Regions from separate parts of the Janthinobacterium foliorum genome, predicted to be linked through region 1. Evidence: predicted binding sites of a transcription regulator. Region 1 holds the regulator's gene; each other region holds the start of a gene.
The links. Region 1 encodes sigma-54, which starts transcription at its own class of promoters, with help from an activator protein. Its sites were predicted from a motif close to TGGCANGNAANCTGCTTT; they were not measured.
Positions count from the first base shown of each region.

Region 2: the regulator sigma-54 is predicted to act here: its motif matches at 4,282-4,299, upstream of urtA (urea ABC transporter substrate-binding protein).
Region 3: the regulator sigma-54 is predicted to act here: its motif matches at 4,048-4,065, upstream of ACZ92H_RS27485 (TorF family putative porin).

Region 1 covers NZ_CDXDQE010000014.1:113,801-120,876, reverse strand. The annotation lists gene ACZ92H_RS24095 (KpsF/GutQ family sugar-phosphate isomerase) at 1-973, shown strand, start outside; gene ACZ92H_RS24090 (KdsC family phosphatase) at 973-1,506, shown strand; gene lptC (LPS export ABC transporter periplasmic protein LptC) at 1,551-2,162, shown strand; gene lptA (lipopolysaccharide transport periplasmic protein LptA) at 2,188-2,769, shown strand; gene lptB (LPS export ABC transporter ATP-binding protein) at 2,769-3,524, shown strand; gene ACZ92H_RS24070 (RNA polymerase factor sigma-54) at 3,529-5,007, shown strand; gene hpf (ribosome hibernation-promoting factor, HPF/YfiA family) at 5,078-5,437, shown strand; gene ACZ92H_RS24060 (enoyl-CoA hydratase/isomerase family protein) at 5,593-6,684, shown strand; gene rapZ (RNase adapter RapZ) at 6,681-7,076, opposite strand, start outside.
Region 2 covers NZ_CDXDQE010000002.1:515,353-522,428, reverse strand. The annotation lists gene ACZ92H_RS06730 (Hsp70 family protein) at 1-552, opposite strand, end outside; gene ACZ92H_RS06725 (Hsp70 family protein) at 555-2,426, opposite strand; gene ACZ92H_RS06720 (DUF2760 domain-containing protein) at 2,432-3,013, opposite strand; gene ACZ92H_RS06715 (DUF4349 domain-containing protein) at 3,326-4,132, shown strand; gene urtA (urea ABC transporter substrate-binding protein) at 4,357-5,610, shown strand; gene urtB (urea ABC transporter permease subunit UrtB) at 5,739-7,076, shown strand, end outside.
Region 3 covers NZ_CDXDQE010000018.1:110,654-117,729, forward strand. The annotation lists gene gshA (glutamate--cysteine ligase) at 1-1,067, opposite strand, end outside; gene ACZ92H_RS27475 (ammonium transporter) at 1,282-2,835, opposite strand; gene ACZ92H_RS27480 (P-II family nitrogen regulator) at 2,847-3,185, opposite strand; gene ACZ92H_RS27485 (TorF family putative porin) at 3,197-3,967, opposite strand; gene ACZ92H_RS27490 (accessory factor UbiK family protein) at 4,236-4,484, shown strand; gene ACZ92H_RS27495 (YifB family Mg chelatase-like AAA ATPase) at 4,596-6,116, shown strand; gene ACZ92H_RS27500 (hypothetical protein) at 6,182-6,727, shown strand; gene ACZ92H_RS27505 (DUF1840 domain-containing protein) at 6,917-7,076, shown strand, end outside.

The sequences.
Region 1 (7,076 bases):
GGCCGAGCGCGCTGTCGCGCTGGCCCGCACCACCTTGCAGATTGAGTCCGACGCCATCGTTGCGCTGCATGCGCGCCTGGCCACGGACGACAGCGTCGGCCGCGCCGTGGCGTTGTTGCTGCAATGCAAGGGCCGTGTCGTCGTCTCCGGCATCGGCAAATCCGGCCATATCGCGCGCAAGATTGCCGCCACCCTCGCGTCCACCGGCACGCCGGCCCTGTTCGTGCATCCGGCCGAAGCGGCCCATGGCGACCTGGGCATGGTCACATCGGACGATGCCTTTATTGCCATCTCGTACTCCGGCGAATCATCGGAACTGATGGCCATCATGCCTGTCGTCAAGCGCATGGGCGGCGTGCTGATTTCCATGACGGGCAAGCCGAACTCCAGCCTGGCCCAGCTGGCCGACGTGCATCTGGATATTTCTGTTGAAAAAGAAGCCTGTCCGCTGAACCTGGCGCCGACGGCCAGCACCACCGTGACCCTGGCCCTGGGCGACGCGATTGCCGTGGCCTTGCTGGACTTGCGCGGTTTCAAGGAAGAAGATTTTGCCCGTTCGCATCCGGGCGGCGCCCTGGGCCGCCGCCTGCTGACGCACGTGCACGACGTCATGCGCAGCGGCGAACAGGTGCCGAAGGTGCCGGTGGACGCGTCGCTGCTGCAGGCGCTGGAAGAAATGACGAAGAAGGGCATGGGCATGACGGCCGTCGTCGACGCGGACAACCGTCCCGTGGGCGTGTTTACGGATGGCGACTTGCGCCGCATGTTCGAGCGCGTGCAGGATTTCACGAAAGTGGCGATCCGCGACGTCATGCATGCGCAGCCGCGCAGCATTGCGCCCGAGCGCCTGGCCGTCGATGCCGTGGCCGTGATGGAGCAGTACCGCATCAACCAGATGCTGGTGGTCGATGCCGACGGCAAGCTGGTCGGCGCCCTGCATATCCATGACCTGACGCAAGCGAAGGTGATCTGATGGACAGCGTGGCGGACAACCTGGCGCGCGCGGCCAAGGTCAAACTGATGATCTTTGATGTCGACGGCGTGCTCACCGATGGCAGCCTGCATTTCGGCCCGGACGGCGAGATGATGAAAACGTTTAATGTGTATGATGGCCTGGGCATCAAGCTGCTGCAGGAATCGGGCGTGCAGACGGCCATCATCAGCGCGCGCCGCTCGCCCATCACGGCGCGCCGCGCGCAAGACCTGGGCTTTACCCATGTGCACCAGGGCGGCCATGACAAGCTGACGCCGTTCCGCGAACTGCTGGCGCTGACGGGCTTGACGGAAGAGCAGTGCGGCTATATCGGCGACGACGTCATCGATGCCCCCATCCTGCGCCGCGTCGGCTTCGCCGTGAGCGTGCCCGGCGGGCGGCCGGAAGTGCAGGCCATGGCGCATTACGTGACGCAGGCCGGCGGCGGGCGTGGCGCGGCGCGCGAGATCTGCGAATTCCTGCTGCGCGCCCAGGACAACTATGCGCGCGTCATGGCGCCGTTCCTGGAGTGAGGCGCGCGCCTTGCCGCCAGTGTCATTGGAGAGAGTGAAGCACTATGCAAAAGCCAGGAGGCGCCCATCGCTGGCGCATCATCTTTACCGTGCTGGGCGCGGTTGTCGTCGCGCTGGGCAGCTTTTGGCTGCTCGAGGTGATGAACAAGAATGCCCAGGATATCAATGCCAGCAAGAGTGTGAACGAGCCCGACTATTTCATTACCAATTTCAGCCTGGTGCGCATGGACTTGACGGGCAAGCCCAGCTATATCGTGTCGGGCACCAAGCTCACGCATTACCCGCTTGACGATTCGTCCGATATCGACCAGCCGTTCGTGCGCAAGCTGACGCCCGACATGCCGCCGATGAACATGAACGCGGAACTGGCGCATATCGACCAGAACAATACCCGGCTGCAGCTGCACCGCCAGGTCGTGGTCGACCGCGTGGCCAGTCCGAAGGCGCAGAACCTGACCCTGAAGACGGAAGCGCTGACGGTATACCCGGATGAAGAACGGATGGAAACGGATGTCCCTGTCGACATCCTGACGGGCGCCTCGCGCATCCATGGCGTGGGCATGAAGGCGAATAACGCGACCGGCGTGGTGGAAGTGCACAATGCCCTGCGCATCGTGCTGCCGCCGAAACCACGGCCAGGTGCCGCGGCCAAATGACAGAATGAAACAAGGAAACCATAATATGAAAAACATCTTGCTGCTGACCCTATTTTCGCTGGCCGTCATGGGCACGGCGCATGCCGAAAAGGCCGATTCCGAGAAGGAAGCCGTCATCACGGCCCAGCGCGGCCAGGTCGATGACGTCAAGCAGACGCGCACCCTGACGGGCGACGTGGTGCTGGTGAAAGGCACCTTGACCATGAAGGCGGGCCGGGCCCTGATCACGGAAGATCCGCAGGGCTACCAGTTCATCACCTTCTGGGCCGATCCGGGCAAGCTGGCCACGTTCCGCCAGAAGCGCGATGGCGCGGGCGACCTGTGGGTGGAAGGCGAAGCGGAGCGCGTGGAATACGACAACAAGACGGAAGTGGTGAAACTGTTTTCCAAGGCCAAGCTGACGCGCCTGGAAGGCACGAAACCGACGGACGTGGCCAACGGCGCCTTCATTTCGTATGACAGCCGCAAGGAAGTGTTTACGATGGAAAACTCCGACAGCGGCACCAGCACCCCGGGCGCCGGCAGCGTGCGCATGGTGATCCAGCCGAAGACCAAGGCCCCAGCGGCGGAGAAGGCGCCAGCGACGCCTGCGCCAGGAAAGAAATAATGGAAAATACACGTTGCGGCAGCACCCTGATCGTTCGCGGGCTGCAGAAAACCTATGGCAAGCGGCAAGTCGTGCATGATGTGTCGCTGCAAGTCGAATGCGGCGAAGTGGTGGGCCTGCTGGGCCCCAACGGCGCCGGCAAGACCACCTCGTTCTACATGATCGTCGGCCTGGTGCCGTCCGACGGCGGCACCATCGATATCAGCGGCGTGGACATTTCCAGCCTGCCGATCCACCGCCGCGCGCAGATGGGCCTGTCCTACCTGCCGCAGGAAGCGTCCGTGTTCCGCAAGCTGACGGTGGAAGACAATATCCGCGCCGTGCTGGAAATCCAGACCGTCGAAGGGCGTCCCCTGAAGAAGGCCGAGATCGAAGAGCGCCTGGACAAGCTGCTGGCCGACTTGCAGATTGAAAAGCTGCGCGAGAACCAGGCGCTGTCCCTGTCCGGTGGCGAACGCCGCCGCGTGGAAATCGCCCGCGCGCTGGCCACCGACCCGCGCTTCGTGCTGCTCGACGAACCGTTCGCCGGCGTCGATCCGATTGCCGTGATCGAGATCCAGCGCATCGTGCGCTTCTTGAAGGAGCGCAATATCGGCGTGCTGATCACCGATCATAATGTGCGCGAGACGCTGGGTATCTGCGACCGTGCCTACATCATCAACCAGGGCTCGGTGCTGGCGTCGGGACGCCCCGACGACATCATCGCGAACGAGTCGGTACGCCGGGTCTATCTGGGCGAACACTTCCGTATGTGAGCCAATGAAACAATCATTGCAGCTGCGCACCTCGCAGCACCTGGCACTGACGCCTCAGTTGCAGCAATCGATACGCCTGTTGCAATTGTCTACCCTGGAATTGCACCAGGAACTCGAGCAACTGTTGACGGACAATCCCCTGCTCGAACGGCTCGACGATCCGCTCGACCGTTCGCTGCGGCTGCTTTCCGATGGCGCCCTCAGTTCCACGGCGGCACCGGCCGAAGCGCCGCCCCAGCCGCCGGGCCAGGACGCGCCGGTGGCGCCGGCCGAAGCCGAGACGTTTGACGGCGAGGGCGGCGACGCCCCGGCCGCCATGGATGGCGCCGACAGCGACTGGAGCGAGGCGAGCCGCGGCAAGGCGCCCGACGACGAGGATTCGCGTCCGCAGCTGGAAGCCCACCACTGCACCCTGCGCGAGCACCTGATGGAACAGATGCGCGTGACGGTGCTGGAATTGCGCGACCGCGCGCTCGTCGAACTGATCATCGATGCGCTCGACGACAATGGCTACCTGGAAGAGCCGCTCGACGACATCCTGGCGCGCCTGCCGGAAGAGCTGGAGATCGATGCCGACGAGCTGCGCACGGCCTTGTCCCTGCTGCAAAGCTTCGACCCGCCCGGCGTGGGCGCGCGCAACGCGTCCGAGTGCCTGGCGCTGCAGATCAGGCGTTTGCCGCACATCGCCATGGTGACGCGCCGCATGGCCCTCGTCATCGTGGAAAAACACCTGGCCTGGTTTGCCCAGCGCGATTTCAACAAGCTGAAAAAAGCCCTCGATTGCGACGACGAAGACTTGCGCGAGGCGCAGACGGTGATCCGCCTGTGCAACCCGCATCCGGGCGCCGTGTTTGCCTCGGACGTGTCCGATTACGTGGTGCCCGACGTCGTCGTCAAGCGCGCGCGCAGTGGCTGGCAGGTGACGCTGAACAACGACGTCATGCCGCGCCTGCGCGTCAACGCCATGTACGCCAATTTGTTGAAGCAGGGCAAGGGCGAAGGGGCCATGGGCGCACAGTTGCAGGAAGCCAAGTGGCTGATCAAAAACATGCGCCAGCGCTTCGACACCATCCTGCGCGTGGCACAGGCGATAGTAGAACGACAAAAGAATTTTTTCTCGCATGGGGCCGTTGCCATGCGTCCCCTTGTGCTCCGTGAAATAGCTGATACACTGGGTTTACACGAGAGTACTATCTCGCGGGTAACAACTCAAAAGTACATGCTGACCCCGCACGGCATGTTCGAGTTGAAATATTTCTTTGGTAGCCATGTCGCCACCGAAGCGGGGGGCGAAGCGTCATCGACGGCGATACGGGCATTGATCGTGCAACTGACAGGAGCTGAAGACCCTAAAAATCCTTTATCCGACAGTAAGATTGCGGACATGCTGGGGGAACAAGGCATGGTGATTGCGCGACGTACTGTTGCCAAATACCGGGAAGCATTGAAAATTCCGCCAGTGAGTCTGCGTAAGTGTTTGTAAGTTTTTTTCGGTTCCTCTGCGGGCCGGATACGATGGACCGCACGAACCCGAATCATCTTTAGGAGTGTGTATGAATCTCACCATCAGCGGACATCATCTTGAAGTGACACCAGCCATCCGTGAATACGTACAAGCGAAACTGGAGCGTGTGAAGCGTCATTTCGATCAAGTCATCGATATTGCCGTGATTCTGACCGTCGACAACCTCAAAGAGAAAGAAAAACGTCAAAAGGCCGAAGTCAACCTGCGTCTGAGCGGCAAGACCGTCTACGTGGAAAGCCTGGCGCAAGACCTGTATGCCGCGATCGATACCCTGATCGACAAGCTGGACCGGCAAGTGATGAAGTACAAAACCAAAGTGCAAGGGCACGGTAAAGAGGCGATCAAGCATCTGCCAGACAACTCGGATGAAGAAGTCGCCGCCGTCTAAACGGCCTGCCACTGTCAACCGGTTGTGATCAACTAAGGGCGCGCCTACCGCGCCCTTTTTTGCGCCCGTCGCCCGCGTCGGGCAGGGCCACGGGAACGCAATATTGCACCCGAAGGCGCTAGAATGTTGCCATGCCCACTACTTTCCATCCTGCCATGAGCGACTTCGTCCAGACTGCCATCCGCAACCGTACCGGCCACATCGTGCTGGACCGCCCGAAAGCCTTGAATTCCCTGTCGCTGGAGATGGTGCGGGCCCTCAGCGCCACCCTGCTGGCCTGGCGCGACGATCCGCAGGTAGACGCCGTGGTGATCCGCTCCAGCAGCGACAAGGCCCTGTGTGCGGGCGGCGACATCCGCTTCTTTTACGATGCGGGCTTGTCTACGCCGCAAGGCGGCAGCGCACTGCTGGAAGATTTTTTTACTGAAGAATATGCATTAAATCATTTAATTCATTTCTATCCAAAACCGTATATCGCCATCATGGATGGCGTGGTGATGGGCGGCGGCATGGGCGTGGCGCAAGCCGGTCCCGGCAACCAGCTGCGCATCGTGACGGGCCGCACGCGCATGGCCATGCCGGAAGTCAATATCGGCCTGTTTCCCGACGTGGGCGGCAGTTATTTCCTGTCCCGCCTGGCGGGCCAGCTGGGCTTGTACCTGGGCTTGACGGGTTTGACCATCGGCGCGGCCGATGCCTTGTACACGGGCCTGGCCGACGTGTACCTGCCTGAAGCGCAGATGCCCGCGCTGCTGGCCCTGTTCGAGACGACGCAGGGCGAAGCCTTGCCCGTCGCCATCAAGGCCCTGGCGGCCCCGTTCCAGGCGCAGGCGGGCGATTCCGCGCTGGCCGCGGCGCGCACGGCGCTGGACCGCCACTTCGGCGCCGGCAACGTGGCCGCCATCATGGCCTCGCTGGCGCAGGACGACAGCGCGTTTGCCGGCAAGGCGCTGGCGGCCATGCGCTTGCGCTCGCCGCTGATGATGTCGGTGACGCAGGAGCTGCTGCGGCGCGGCGCGCATCTGGGCGTGGCCGATTGCCTGCGCATGGAACGCACTGTGGTGCGCCACAATTTCGAACATGGCGAAGTGCTCGAAGGCGTGCGCGCGCTGGTGGTCGACAAGGACAATGCGCCGCGCTGGAATCCCGCCAGCCTGGACGAGGTCGACGCAGCCATGGTGGCGCGCTTCTTTGCGCCCGTCTGGCCGGCACAGGCGCACCCGCTGCGCGACCTGGATAGGCCCTAAGCCCGTTCGCGGTGGCGCAGCACGACTCTTTCGTTGGCGCTGAAATACTGCGTCAGCCGTTCTGCCATGTACACGGACCGGTGCTGGCCGCCCGTGCAGCCGAGCGCCACCGTCAGGTAGCTGCGGTTGTCGGACTTGAATGATGGCAACCATTTTTCGATGAAGGCGCGGATGTCGGCCAGCATTTCCAGCGCGCTGGGCTGGGCATCGAGGAAGGCGATCACGGGGGCGTCGCGTCCGTCGAGCGGGCGCAGCGCCAGGTCGTAATAGGGATTGGGCAAGGCCCTTACATCGAAGACGAAATCGGCGTCGAGCGGCACGCCCAGCTTGAAGGCGAACGATTCGAAGAACAGGGTCAGCGGCGCGCGCTCGGAGGCGACGATATCCTTGAT
Region 2 (7,076 bases), on a different contig from region 1:
GAGTGCGCGCGCACCCTCGTCGAACGAGGCGGGAATGGTCAGCACCAGTTCCTGCTCTTCCAGGGGGGCGTCGGGGAAGCGCTGGTTCCACGCCGCGCGCACGTGGGCCAGATAGCTGGCGCTGGCCGCCACCGGGGATACCTTGGCGACATCGGCGTCCGCGCCCCATGGCAGGATGGGCGCCTGGCGGTCGACGCTGGCATGCGAGAGCCAGCTCTTCGCGCTGGCCACGAGGCGTCCCGGCACCTGCGCGCCCAGCTGGCGCGCCAGGGCGCCCAGCACGGGCAGCGCCACGCCGGCCACATCATCCTGCTGCCATGGCAGTTGTACATCGCCCGCCGCCAGCTCACCGGGGGCGGGGTGGTAGCGCAATGACGGCAGCAGGGGGCGTGCGCCCACTTCGCCGGGAGCGACCAACTGCTCGATGGCGAACAGTTCGATGGCCGCCTGCGCATCGCCGGCATCGGCCGCATTGGCATAGGCGACCACCGTGTTGGTGGTGCCCAGGTCGATGCCGACCAGGAAGGCCGGCTTGCCCGCCGTGCCCGCCATGCTTATTGCTGCGGCGTGCCGCGCACGTCGAATTCCACTTTCCAGCGCTCGGCGCCATCCGCGGACACGGCCAGCAGCTCCAGGGTGCCCGCTTCCGTGACTCTGGCGTGCAGCTTGACCTGCACCACGTCGCCGGCCGACCGGCCTTCGGCGGACAGCGTCGCCTGGATTTCGCTCAGTTCCTGCAATTCATCGGGACCCCAGAAATCGAGCAAGTCGCCGATCTGGTCATTGCGTCGGGTGGACGAGGCGAAGAAGCGGAAGTGCACGGGTTCGCCCACCACCAGGCCGAATTGCTGGCCCGGCAGTTCCAGTTCGCTGCCTTCTTCCATGCCGAACGGCGCCACGCACAGGGCCTGGATCGGCGGTTCCATGCCGGGGATGGCCGGCATGGCCGATTCGATGGCCACGTAGAAGGAACTGGCCGTGCCGCCGCGGATGCGCACGCCATGGCCGCGCCGCACGTAGCTGTAGTAGGCCGCGCCGCGCGCGACGGCCAGGTCCAGGTCGGCCCCGGCCAGCATGCGCGCCGGTTCCGCGCCTTCCATGTACAGCCAGTCGTTGACGGTGGCCATGATGCGCTGCACCAGCAGGTCGGACTTGAAGACGCCGCCGTTGAACAGCACGGCCGTCGGATGCAGGAAGCTGGCCTCGGCCGACTGGCGGCCGGCAAAGCCTTCCAGTTCGCTGGTGGCCTCCACTTGGCGGCCCAGGAAGGCGGCCAGGTGGCGCGTGATGGCTGCGTCCTGCGCATACGGCAAGCCCAGTTGCGTCAGGCCGGCGCGCGTGCGCACGGCAGGGCGGCTCGAGGCTTCCACCTGCGGGAAGAAACCGTCGAGGATGAAGGTGGACACTTCCGCGCGCGTCAGTTCCGTGCGGATGGAACCGCCGATCAGCTTTGAGCCGCGGCTCGGCACGACGATGGGCGCCACTTCCAGGCCGCTGTCGGCCAGCAGGCTTTCCTTGGCGCTGCGGCAGCCGTAGGTGAGCGCGCGCATCTGCCAGGCATCCAGCTGGGTGCCGTTGGCGGCCAGCTTGCGGGCCACCAGGTGGGCCAGCGCCAGGTCCATATTGTCGCCGCCCAGCAGGATGTGTTCGCCGACGGCCACGCGGTGCGGTTCCAGCACGCCATCGCGTTCCAGCACGGCGATCAGCGAAAAGTCGCTGGTGCCGCCGCCCACGTCGACGACCAGGATGATGTCGCCCGGCTTGACTTCCTTGCGCCAGCGGCCTTCGCTGGTCTGGATCCAGCTGTACAAGGCCGCCTGCGGCTCTTCCAGCAGGGTCAGCGAGGTGTAGCCGGCCGCCTGCGCCGCTTCCATCGTCAGCTCGCGCGCGGCCGGGTCGAAGGAGGCGGGAATGGTGACGGTGATTTCCTGCTGCGCGAACGGCGCTTGCGGGTGGGCGTGGTCCCAGGCCTGGCGCAAATGCGTCAGGTAGCGCGTGGCCGCCGTGATGGGCGAGATGCGCGCCACTTCGGCCGGCGCGTCGTTCGGCAGGATGGCCGCGCGGCGGTCCACGCCAGGGTGGCACAGCCAGCTTTTCGCGCTGGACACTAAACGGATGGGCGTGGTGGCGCCGCGGCTGCGGGCCATTTCGCCGACGACGAAGGGCGCTTCGGCTTCCTCGGTGACCCAGGGCAGGGCCAGGTCGCCCGCCGCCACTTCGTCGGCGTGGGGCAGGTAGACGAAGGACGGCAGCAGCGAAAGTTCTTCGACGGTGCCCGGCGCCGACAGCTGCGGCACTTGCAGCACGCCGTGGCTGGATTTTTCTCCGTCGCTTTCATCCAGGTTCACATACGACAGGGCGCTGTGGGTGGTGCCCAGGTCGATGCCGATGGCGTAGCGCGGGCTGTCCGGGGTGTGGTTGCTCACGTCGTTCACAGTTCCACCTCGGCTGGCGCCAGGATGGCCGCATCGTGCTGTTCGCTCAGTTTCGGCAGGCGCACGCTGGAGGCGCGCCAGCCGCGGTGGCTGAGGGTGCCCGTGAACGGCGCCGAGCCGACCACGTTGCCCGTCAGGCGCACTTGCGCAGAGTCAAACCCTTCCTGCAGCACGATGCGGCTGCCTTCCGCTTCCTGGCGCACGGGGTCGATGGTGAAATATTCGCGCATGACCTTGGCGCAGCCTTCGTGCACCACGCGGGCCGCCGCGCCGATGTCGGCGTCGGCATGGCTGCCCAGGTTTTCCTGGGTAAAGTCGATCAATCGCGCTTCGCGTTGCAGCAGGGCCAGCAATTGCAGGGCCGCATCGGGCGTGGCTTCCTTCAAGATGACGGGCGCGGCGGCCGGCGCCGGCACGGGTGCGGGCGCAGGGGCCGCCGGTGCGACGGGCGCGGCTTCCGGCAAGGCCAGCTTTTCCACGCGGGCCGCATAGGCGGCATCCGACAGGGTGCTGAAGAAGGCGCCGAAGGCCAGCGGGACTCGGCGCCAGAACGATGGGTGGGACGATGATGTGCTCATAGGAACTCGTTTCTCTGATCTGTAGGGAGGCGTCGGCGGCGCGGGCCGCTTCGCAGGGTATTGCATGGGCCGGGCCAGTATGGCCGGCTGGCGTTTGCCCGCATGATACCAGCTACGGCGCCGGCGCCAAAGCCGCAGCGGCCGCTCACTGCGGGGAACGGGCCGCATTTTTATTGCGCTGGCGCAGAAGAACAGCGAATAGGCCTGTCTTTCGACTAAAATCGCCCCTTGTTTTTTCCTCATGATTTTCATGTGGCAATAAACTTGGTGCAAGCAAGGGCACGCTTCACGCTTAATTAACAAGAGGAATCCATGAACAAGCGTTTATCCCAAGGCATGCGGCGGCTGGCAGTGGCCGGCATGATCGTCCTGGCCGGTTGCGGGAGCAAGGGCGAGAGCGGCGGCCAGTCCAGCGCCGCGCGCCTCGACGGCAAGGAAAAGGGCAGTGAATTTTTGGCCTATGAGCACAGCGTCAGCGTCGATACGCATGAGGCGCAAGTGCGGCCCCTGTACGAAAAAGTCGTGGCCGCCTGCAAGGCCGATACGGAGAACGGCTGCCTGCTGCTCGATTCCAGCCTCGACAGCGGCCGCTACGTGCACGCGCGCATCAGCATGCGCGCCAAGCCGGCCGGCATCAAGAAGCTCGTCGCGCTGGTCGCTGCCGGAGGCGACGTCACCAGCCAGGGCACGAAGGTGGAAGACCTGGGCCGCCCCGTGCTCGACAGCAAGAAGCGCCTGGAGATGCTGAAACAGTACCAGGCGCAATTGCAGGACCTGGAAAAGCGCTCGGGCACGAATGTCGATGCCCTGATCAAGGTGACCAAGGAACTGGCCACCGTGCAGGTGGAACTGGAGCAGGCCACGGCGGCCAACGCTTTGTTGATGCAGCGCATCGATACGGATTTGCTGAACGTGGCCATCAGCGCGGAAGGCAGGCAATCGTTCTGGACGCCCGTCAAGCGGGCGTTGGGCAATTTCACGGACAACCTGTCGGAAGGCGTGGCCAACGCCATCACGGCCATGGCCTACATCCTGCCGTGGCTCCTTGCTTTCGTACTGCTGTTCCCGCTGGGGCGCAAGGGCTGGCGCCGCCTGCGGGGCGCGCCGCGCAAGGAGTGACGCGCCCGGCGCACCGTTTTACGGCAAGTTGAAACCTGGCTGCACAGTCCTTGTGCAGCCAGGTTTTTTTTCGTGCAGCCGGGGCGTGCAGCCGGCTCTCGCTTGCACCACGGCATGGCAAGCGCACCATGGGGTTGCTCTGCTGGTGCTGGCATGCATTCTGCTTTAACAACATCGTATGCCCATCCATTGATACTCATGCAGTTCTTCACTCAGGAGTCCACATGTCACGACGCATCATCTTGAAAGCGGCAGCCGCAGGCGCGCTGGCCTTGGCCACGTCCACCACCATGCAGGCGGCCTGGGCCGCCGACACGATCAAGGTGGGCATCCTGCACTCCTTGTCCGGCACCATGGCCATTTCCGAAACCTCGCTGAAAGACGTGGCACTGATGACGATCGCCGAGATCAATGCCAAGGGCGGCGTGCTGGGCAGGAAGCTGGAACCCGTCGTCGTCGACCCGGCGTCGAACTGGCCCCTGTTCGCGGAAAAGGCGCGCCAGCTGGTGGCGCAGGACAAGGTGGCCGTCGTGTTCGGCTGCTGGACGTCCGTGTCGCGCAAGTCGGTCTTGCCGGTGTTCAAGGAACTCAACAGCCTGCTGTTCTACCCCGTGCAATACGAGGGCGAGGAACTGGAAAAGAACGTGTTTTATACGGGCGCGGCGCCGAACCAGCAGGCGATCCCGGCCGTGGAATACCTGATGAGCAAGGATGGCGGCGGCGCCAAACGCTTCGTGCTGCTGGGCACGGATTACGTGTATCCGCGCACCACCAACAAGATATTGCGCGCCTTCTTGACAAGCAAGGGTGTGAAAGATAGCGATATCAGCGAGGTCTACACGCCGTTCGGCCACGCCGACTATCAAACCATCGTTGCCAATATCAAGAAATTTTCCACGGGCGGCAAGACGGCCGTCATTTCCACCATCAATGGCGATTCGAACGTGCCCTTCTACAAGGAACTGGGCAATGCGGGCTTGAAGGCCACGGACGTGCCCGTCGTCGCGTTTTCCGTGGGCGAGGAAGAACTGCGCGGCATCGACACCAAGCCCCTGCTGGGGCACCTGGCGGCGTGGAACTACTTTGAATCCGTCAAGAATCCCGTCAACGCGGCGTTCATCAAGCAGTGGAAGGCGTATGCCGTGGCGCAAAAGCTGCCGAACGCGGGTTCGGTGGTGACGAATGACCCGATGGAAGCCACCTATGTGGGCATCCACATGTGGGCGCAGGCCGTGGAAAAAGCCAAGTCGACGGATACGGACAAGGTGATCGCCGCGATGGCGGGCCAGAGCGTGAAGGCGCCGTCCGGCTTTACCCTGACCATGGACCCGACCAACCACCACTTGCACAAGCCCGTGATGATCGGCGAGATCAAGGCGGACGGGCAATTCAATGTCGTGTGGAAAACCAAGGAACCGATCCGCGCCCAGCCTTGGAGCCCTTACATCAAGGGCAACGAGGGCAAGCAGAAGCTGTAGACGCATGCGCGCCGCATCATCACTGTAGCCCCAGGCAAAATGCCGGGGGCAGACCCGCCGCGTATGCCCCCCCGGTCGCAGCCATTGGGCAAGCATACATCCTTGTGCATTCATTCTTTGGAACGCAAATGCAGCTCTTTCCCAAACTGCTGGTTTTCGCCTGCCTGTTGTTAGCGTCGATGGCGCAGGCGGCCATCCCCACCGACGTGCTCAAGCCCCTGGCCGGCGACGACCCCGATGCCCGCGTGGCCGCCGTGGCGCAGATCGCCGCCCTGGCCACGCCCGAAGCCGCCACGGTGCTGCAAGCCTTGCAGGACGATAATTTATATGCCACGCCCGACGGCAAGGTGTATATCGTCGATGGCGAGCGGGCGCATGACCCGGCCAGCGGCAAGGACGTGCTGCTGCCGGACGGCATCGATGGCGTGATGGTCAATAACCGCTTGCGCTCGGCCGTGGCCGGTGCCTTGTCGGGGCTGAAACTGCTGGCGCCACAACGGGCCGAACGGCTGGCCGCCGCGCAGGCGCTGCAGCAAGCCGTCGAGCCGGCGCAACTGCCGCTGATCCGCGCCGCGCTGGCGCAGGAGACGGATGCGGAGATCCGGCAGGTCCTGCATGTGCTGATCGCCAGCGCCAACCTGCATGCGCCCGATGCGGCCACGCGCAGGCAGGCCGTGCAGGACCTGGCCGGCAGCAGCGATGCACGGTTATTGCCCGTGCTGCAAGCCATGCTGGAAAGGGGGCCGGATGGCCGCGCCAGCGAACCGGACGAAGCCGTGCAGCTGGCCGCCATCGAGACCATGCACCAGATCAAGGGACGAGTGGCGCGCATGGAATTGGCCGGCAATGTGTTCTACGGCATTTCGCTGGGCAGCGTGCTGCTGCTGGCCGCGCTGGGTCTGGCCATCACGTTTGGCTTGATGGGCATCATCAACATGGCGCATGGCGAGCTGCTGATGATCGGCGCCTATACGACGTATCTGTGCCAGCTGTTCTTCCGCAGCTACTTGCCCGGCATGCAGGATGCCTACCTGCTGGCCGCCTTGCCGGCCGCCTTCTTTGTCGCCGGACTGGTGGGCGTGGTGCTGGAGCGCACGGTGATCCGCTGGCTGTACGGGCGGCCGCTGGAAACCCTGCTGGCCACGTGGGGCATCAGCCTGATCCTCATGCAGGCCGTGCGCACCATCTTCGGCGCACAGAATGTGGAAGTGGCCAATCCGGCCTGGATGTCGGGCGGCGTGACCGTGCTGGGCGGTCTGGTGCTGCCGTACAACCGCCTGGCCATCATCGTTTTTGCCATTGTCGTTGTCGTGGCCGTCTGGCTGATCCTCAACAAGACTCGCCTGGGCCTGTTCGTGCGGGCCGTCACGCAAAATCGCCGCATGGCCGATTGCGTCGGCGTCGCAACGGGCAAGGTCGACATGCTGACTTTCGGCCTCGGTTCCGGCATCGCCGGACTGGGTGGC
Region 3 (7,076 bases), on a different contig from region 1:
CCCACTACATAGCGGTCGATCATGTAGACGACGGGCTCGGCCACGGCATCCTTGATGCTTTCAAAGGTCGGCACGCCTTCCTGGATGATCACGTCCGTGACCACTTTGCCGTCCTTGACGATGGACATCTTGTCGCGCTGCTTGCGCGACAGGTCGCGCACTTCGCTGGCGTCGCGCACCGTCATGATGCCCGTGCCATACGTGCCCGCATCGGGCTTGACGATGACGAAGGGCTTTTCCTTGATGCCGTATTCCTTGTATTTCTTGCGTATCTTGGCCAGCAACACGTCGACGCTGGCGGCCAGCGCATCCTCGCCCTCACCTTCCTGGAAATTGACATCGCTGCACTTGGCGTGGAAGGGGTTGAGCATCCACGGATCGACATCGATCATCTTGCCGAATTTCTTCACCACTTCATCGTAGGCCGTGTAGTGGTTGCTCTTGCGGCGCAAGGCCCAGCCCGCGTGCAAGGGCGGCAGCAGGCTTTGCTCGTGGATGTTTTGCAAGATGTCGGGGATACCGTCCGACAAGTCGTTATTCAGCAGGATCGTGCACGGATCGAAATCCTTCAAGCCCAGGCGGCGGCCATTGTTCAGGCGCACGAGGGGCTCGATGACGAGCATGTTGCCATCCGGCAAAGCCAACGGTGTCGGCTGGGTGATCTCGGGCGACCACGAGCCGAAGCGCACGTGCAGCCCCGTCTGGCGGAAGATCTGCATCAGGCGCGCCACGTTCTGCAGATACTGCGGCGTGGTGTTGTGCAGTTCCGGCACGATCAGCAGGTTGCGGGCATCCGGACAATACTTGTCGATGGCGGCCATGGCCGCCTGCACGGACAGGGGCAGCATTTCCGTGGCCAGGTTATGAAAGCCGCCAGGGAACAGATTGGTATCGACGGGCGCCAGCTTGTAGCCCGCATTGCGCAAGTCTACCGAGCAATAGAAGGGCGGCGTGTGCTCTTGCCACTCCATGCGAAACCAGCGCTCAATGGCCGGCGTCGCGGCCAGAATCTTTTTTTCGAGGTCGAGCAGCGGTCCGGTCAGGGCCGTGACGAGATGGGGAACCATAGTTACATCCTTAAATTATGTGCAGTATTCAAAAAAGCACACAGAACTGCTGACTATATTACCGTGTAAGTACCCCAAATCGGGGCAAAAGCCTTGTTTTAAAGACCTTTTCCATTCCCATAACGAAAAAAAGGCACCTCGATGAGGCGCCTTTTCAAGCAAAACAACGCTGGCATGGGGCGCCGGAGGCGTCGCCATGCCATAAAATTAACACTTAGCCGTGGTAGGCCTGCTCGCCGTGGCTGGTGATATCCAGGCCTTCGCGCTCTTCTTCTTCCGGTACGCGCAGGCCGATGACGATGTCGACCAGCTTATAGGCGATGACGGACACCACGGCCGACCAGATGATGGTGGTGCCGACCGCTTGCGCCTGGACCCACACTTGATGGCCGATGGAGTACGGGTCCGCCGACATCTTGTTGGTGACATAGTCGAAGATGCCCTGGCCGCCCAGTTGTGGCGCGGCAAACACGCCCGTCAGCAAGGCACCCAGGATGCCGCCCACGCCGTGCACGCCGAACACATCGAGCGAATCGTCGGCGCCGATCAGGCGTTTCAGGCCATTCACGCCCCACAGGCAGACGATACCGGCCAGCAAGCCGATGACCAGGCCACCCATCGGACCGACGAAACCGGCTGCCGGGGTGATCGCCACCAGGCCGGCCACGGCACCGGAGGCACCGCCCAGCATGGAAGGCTTGCCCTTGGTAATCCATTCGCCAAACACCCACGACAGGGTGGCGGCGGCCGTGGCCAGCATGGTGTTGACGAACGCCAGGGCGGCAACGTCGCCCGCTTCCATCGAGGAACCGGCATTGAAACCGAACCAGCCCACCCACAGCAGGGAAGCGCCGATCATGGTCATCGTCAGCGAATGCGGTGCCATCGATTCACGGCCGTAGCCGACGCGCTTGCCAATCATGATGGCGCCGACCAGGCCGGCGATAGCGGCATTGATGTGCACCACGGTGCCGCCGGCGAAGTCCAGCGCGCCTTTTTGCCAGATCCAGCCCGCTTTCAGGGCTTCGCTGGTGGCCGTTGCCGCGTCGGTGATGGCGTCAGGACCGGTCCAGAACCAGACCATGTGGGCCGCCGGCAGGTAGGCAAACGTGAACCACAGCACGATGAAGGCCAGCACGGCGGAAAACTTGGCGCGCTCGGCAAAGGCGCCAACGATCAGCGAGCAGGTAATCGCGGCAAACGTGCCCTGGAAGGCGACAAACACGAACTCGGGAATGACGACGCCCTTGCTGAAGGTGGCGGCGGCGGCAAACGTGCCTTTCACCGGATCCCAGATGCCATTCAGGAACAGGCGGTCAAAGCCACCGAAGAAGGCGGTTTTTTCCGTGAAGGCCACCGAGTAGCCGTAGATACACCACAGCACGACCACCAGGGAAAACACCATGAACACTTGCATCAGGACCGACAGCATGTTCTTGGAACGTACCAGGCCGCCGTAGAACAGGGCCAGGCCGGGGATCGTCATCAGGATGACCAGCACGGTGCAGATCATCATGAAACTGGTGTCGCCCTTGTTGGCGACGGGCGCGGCCGCTGGCGCCGGAGCGGCTGCGGGTGCTGGCGTTGCTGCGGCAGGCGCGGCGGCCGGTGCGGCGGCGTCAGGCGCAGGTGTCACGGCGGGTGTGGCAACGGCCGTCGTCGCTGCGGCGTCCGGCTTGGCCGGGGCATCGGCAAAACTGGGGGCGGCAACGCCCAACGCGCACAGACAGGCAAACCCAGCTAGCAATTTTGTTATATTTTTACGCATCAATATTCCCCTTAGAGCGCTTCGTTGCCGGTTTCACCGGTACGGATGCGGATGACTTGTTCCAGGTTGTACACAAAAATCTTGCCATCGCCGATTTTACCGGTACGCGCGGCGCCTTCGATCGCTTCGATGGCCTGGTCGACGATGGCATCATCGACGGCCGCTTCAATTTTGGTTTTTGGCAGGAAATCGACGACATACTCGGCGCCACGGTACAGTTCCGTGTGGCCTTTCTGACGACCGAAACCTTTGACCTCGGTGACGGTAATCCCTTGCACATTGATAGCCGACAGGGCTTCGCGCACTTCGTCCAGTTTGAACGGTTTAATGATTGCAGTAATCATTTTCATGGCAGTCTCGCTTAAAAGGTTTTGGAAACAGTCAATACGAGGCCGAGCTTCGCCAGATTCTTGCCGTTGGGCGCCAGCGACGTGATGTCGGCGCGGACGGCAGCCAGCGACACAGTAGCGATGCCCGGGAAATCCTTGGTCACGCCCAATTTGTAGTCGTAATAGCTGAGTGAATCATTGTGCTTCACGCTCTGGTGGCCAATGTGCAGGTTGAACGTGTAGTCGTCGTACAGCGGTACATTCAGGCCGGCGTCGATGTAACCGCTGTTCTTGCTGTCGGCCACGCCGAACAGATTGGTCGTCGAATGCGAATATTTGATGTAGGCAGGGCCGAAACCGACCTGACCGTACAGCTCGAAAGTATTGGCATTCGTGCTCAAGCCATTCGAGGGGTAGAAGTAGTACAAACCGCCGACATCGTAAGTGATCCCCGGTGCGAATTCGCCCCGCTTGCCGCCGTAGACATCCCATTCCAGGTTCGTGTCGCCGCCGCCATCCTTGATCCATTTAATGCTCGACAGCCACGTCCCCACATACAGGCCGGTGGGATTGTGGGTATAGTCGGCACCGCCGCTGATGGCTGGATTCAAGCGGCTTTGCGACAGGCCACGGTAGCGGTAGTCACTGGTCAGCGCCACGTTATAGCTCACCACATTATCGGGTACCGCTTCGGCTGCAGCAGGCGCGGCCACCGTATCCTGGGCCAGGGCGCTACCGCTCAAGGCGGCCAGGGCCAGTGTCAACGCTGCAGCTAAAGTCATGTTCTTGGACAGATTCTTCATGGCGATTCCCTTTTATTGAACTTTTAAAGCGGTTGAGGTTTAAAATCTTGTCTGGAGATCACAAAGCGTTCATAGCTTCTTTAGCAGAATACGTGCCAGCTCTCTTGCCACCTTGACAGGTGCATTTCCGTCCATACATACCCTGCAAGCCCCTGGACATGCGGCAAGGAACTGCTGGAGAGCTGTAACTGCCCAGATTCGCACCAGATTAACGCCGCTGTGCACCGCAATGGTGCGATGCACAGGCTGCACCATAAAAGGACTTACCATGGACATGAATACCTTCTTTAACGATTTGCAAGGCAAGATCCACCAAGCCATCGAAAACTCGCCCGCCAAGGATATCGAGAAGAACGTCAAATCGATGATGACCCAGGGCTTTGCCCGCCTGGACCTGGTCACGCGCGAAGAATTCGATATCCAGGCACAAGTGCTGGCCAAGACGCGCGCCAAGCTCGATGCACTGGAGTTGCGCCTGATCGAGCTGGAAGCGCGCCTGAACGAACCTAAAGCGTAAGGCTAGACGGGCAAGGCGCGGTTATCGGCGGCCTTGCTGGCCTGGCGCAAAGCCCGGGCGCATCCACTGGCTAGACTGAAGCTGCCCGCGCCCGCGGTGCAGGGGATACTCATGAGCCTGGCAGTCCTGAAAAGCCGCGCGCTGGCCGGCATGGAGGCGCCCGAGGTCAATGTCGAAGTGCACCTTGCCAACGGCTTGCCCTCGTTTACCATCGTCGGCCTGCCGGATACGGAAGTGAAGGAATCGCGCGACCGTGTCCGTGCCGCGCTGCAAAACTGCGGCTTCGAGATGCCGGCGCGGCGCATCACCGTCAACCTGGCGCCGGCGGATCTGCCCAAGGAATCGGGCCGTTTCGACCTGCCGATCGCACTGGGCATCCTGGCGGCCTCGGGCCAGTTGGCAGGCGACCAATTGCATCGCTATGAATTTGCGGGAGAACTATCGCTGTCGGGACAGCTGCGGCCCATCCGCGGCGCGCTGGCCATGACGTTTGCCATGCAACGCGGCAGGACGGGCGCACCGCGCGCCTTCATCCTGCCGCAGGCGAACGCCGACGAGGCGGCGCTGGTCAGCGATGCCAGCATCTACCCGGCACACACCTTGCTCGAAGTGTGCGCGCATTTTGCCGCGCCCGCCGGCCAGACCGCCCTGCAACGGCACCCGCCAAGCTTTCCATCGTCCATCTTTACTTATCCCGACTTTGCCGACGTACAGGGGCAACAGCAGACGCGGCGCGCACTGGAAGTCGCGGCGGCGGGCGGCCATAACGTCTTGATGGTGGGTCCGCCTGGCGCCGGCAAGACCATGCTGGCCAGCCGTTTTCCCGGCGTGCTGCCACCGATGAGCGAGGAAGAAGCCCTGGAATCGGCTGCCGTGCATTCGCTGGGCGGTCATTTCAAGGTGGAACACTGGAAACGGCGCCCCTACCGTGCGCCCCATCAGACAGCCTCCGGCGTGGCCCTGGTGGGTGGCGGCCATGTGCCGCGGCCCGGTGAAATTTCGCTGGCCCACTGCGGCGTGCTCTTTCTCGATGAAATCGCCGAATTCGACCGCAAGGTACTCGATGTCTTGCGCCAGCCGATGGAGTCTGGCGTCATCTGCATATCGCGGGCGGCTCGCCAAGCCGAGTTTCCCGCCCGTTTCCAGCTGATTGCCGCCATGAATCCTTGCCCCTGCGGCTACCTGGGCCACGTGTCGGGCCGCTGCCGCTGTACACCGGATGCCGTGCGGCGCTATCACGGCCGCCTCTCCGGTCCCTTGCTCGACCGTATCGACTTGCAGATCGAGGTGGCAGCCATGCCGCCCACGGCGCTGGGCCGGCAAGCGGCCGCAGGCGAAGCCAGCGAGCATGTCGCCGCGCGGGTCGCGGCCGCCTTTGCCTTGCAGCTGGCGCGTCAGGGCAAGGCAAACCAGCGCCTGAACAATACGGAACTCGAGCAGCATTGCCGACTGGAAGCCCAAGGCGAGCGACTCTTGCACGGTGCCATGCTGCGCATGCACTGGTCGGCACGCACGTATCACCGGATTCTGCGCGTGGCCCGCAGCATCGCCGACCTGGCTGGCAGCCCCGCCATCACGCCAGCGCATCTTGCTGAAGCAATTCAATACCGGCGCGTGCTGCAAGAAATATAGATGCATCTGCGCCGCCTCACGCGTGCGCGATTGCGCAGGGCGGGCAGCGCTGCTACCATCTCCTGATGAAAAAAACATCACTTGCCGTCCTCTTGAGCATGCTGGTGGCAGCCAGCGTACTGTCCGCCTGCAGCCCGAAATTCGACTGGCGCGACTATCGCAGCCCCGATGCCCAGTTCACGGCCCTGTTTCCAGGCAAACCGTCCGTGCTGACGCGCGACATCGATCTCGATGGCAGGAAAGTCAGCCTGACCATGACGGCCAGTGAAGTCGACGGCAGCACTTTCGCCATCGGCAATGCCACCCTCGATAGCGCTGAACAGGCCCAAGCGGCGCTGCCGGCCATGAAGACTGCCCTACTGAAAAATATCAATGGCAAGGTGCGTAGTGAAACAACGGCCGCTGCGGCCAGCAGCAGCGCGGCCGGTACGCGCCAACGCAGCACCCTCAGCATCGAGGCGACGGGAACGCAGCAGGGCAAGCCCGTCTTGCTGGTGGGGCGTTTCGTGGCACAGGATAAACACATCGCCCAGATCATCATCCTCGGAGAGGAAAGCAAGCTGTCGCGGGAGACCATCGATACCTTCATCGATTCCGTGAAACTGGATTGAGTCTTAACGACCGCTTAAATGGCGACTTTCGGCGACTTTCGTGTGCGGCGGGCTCTTGTAAATGGGTGCGCTGTCCAACAGATAAGAGCATCCAGCCTGCACGCATGCACGTTGGCAATCGGACGGCCTGTGTAAATTTTCAAGTCGTGATATTGTTTCGACACCAACAACAAGTTTCAGAAAGTTCATATGTTGATCTCATTCAAATCCAAATCCTCCCCTGAAGTGCTGATGTACCAGGAACATGCCCAGCGTATTCTCGACATCCTGCACAAGAACCCGACACGCGGCGTCATCACTGCAGCGGAAGCGGGTGAAGCCCTGGCTTTGCTGGAAAAGGAAGTGGCGG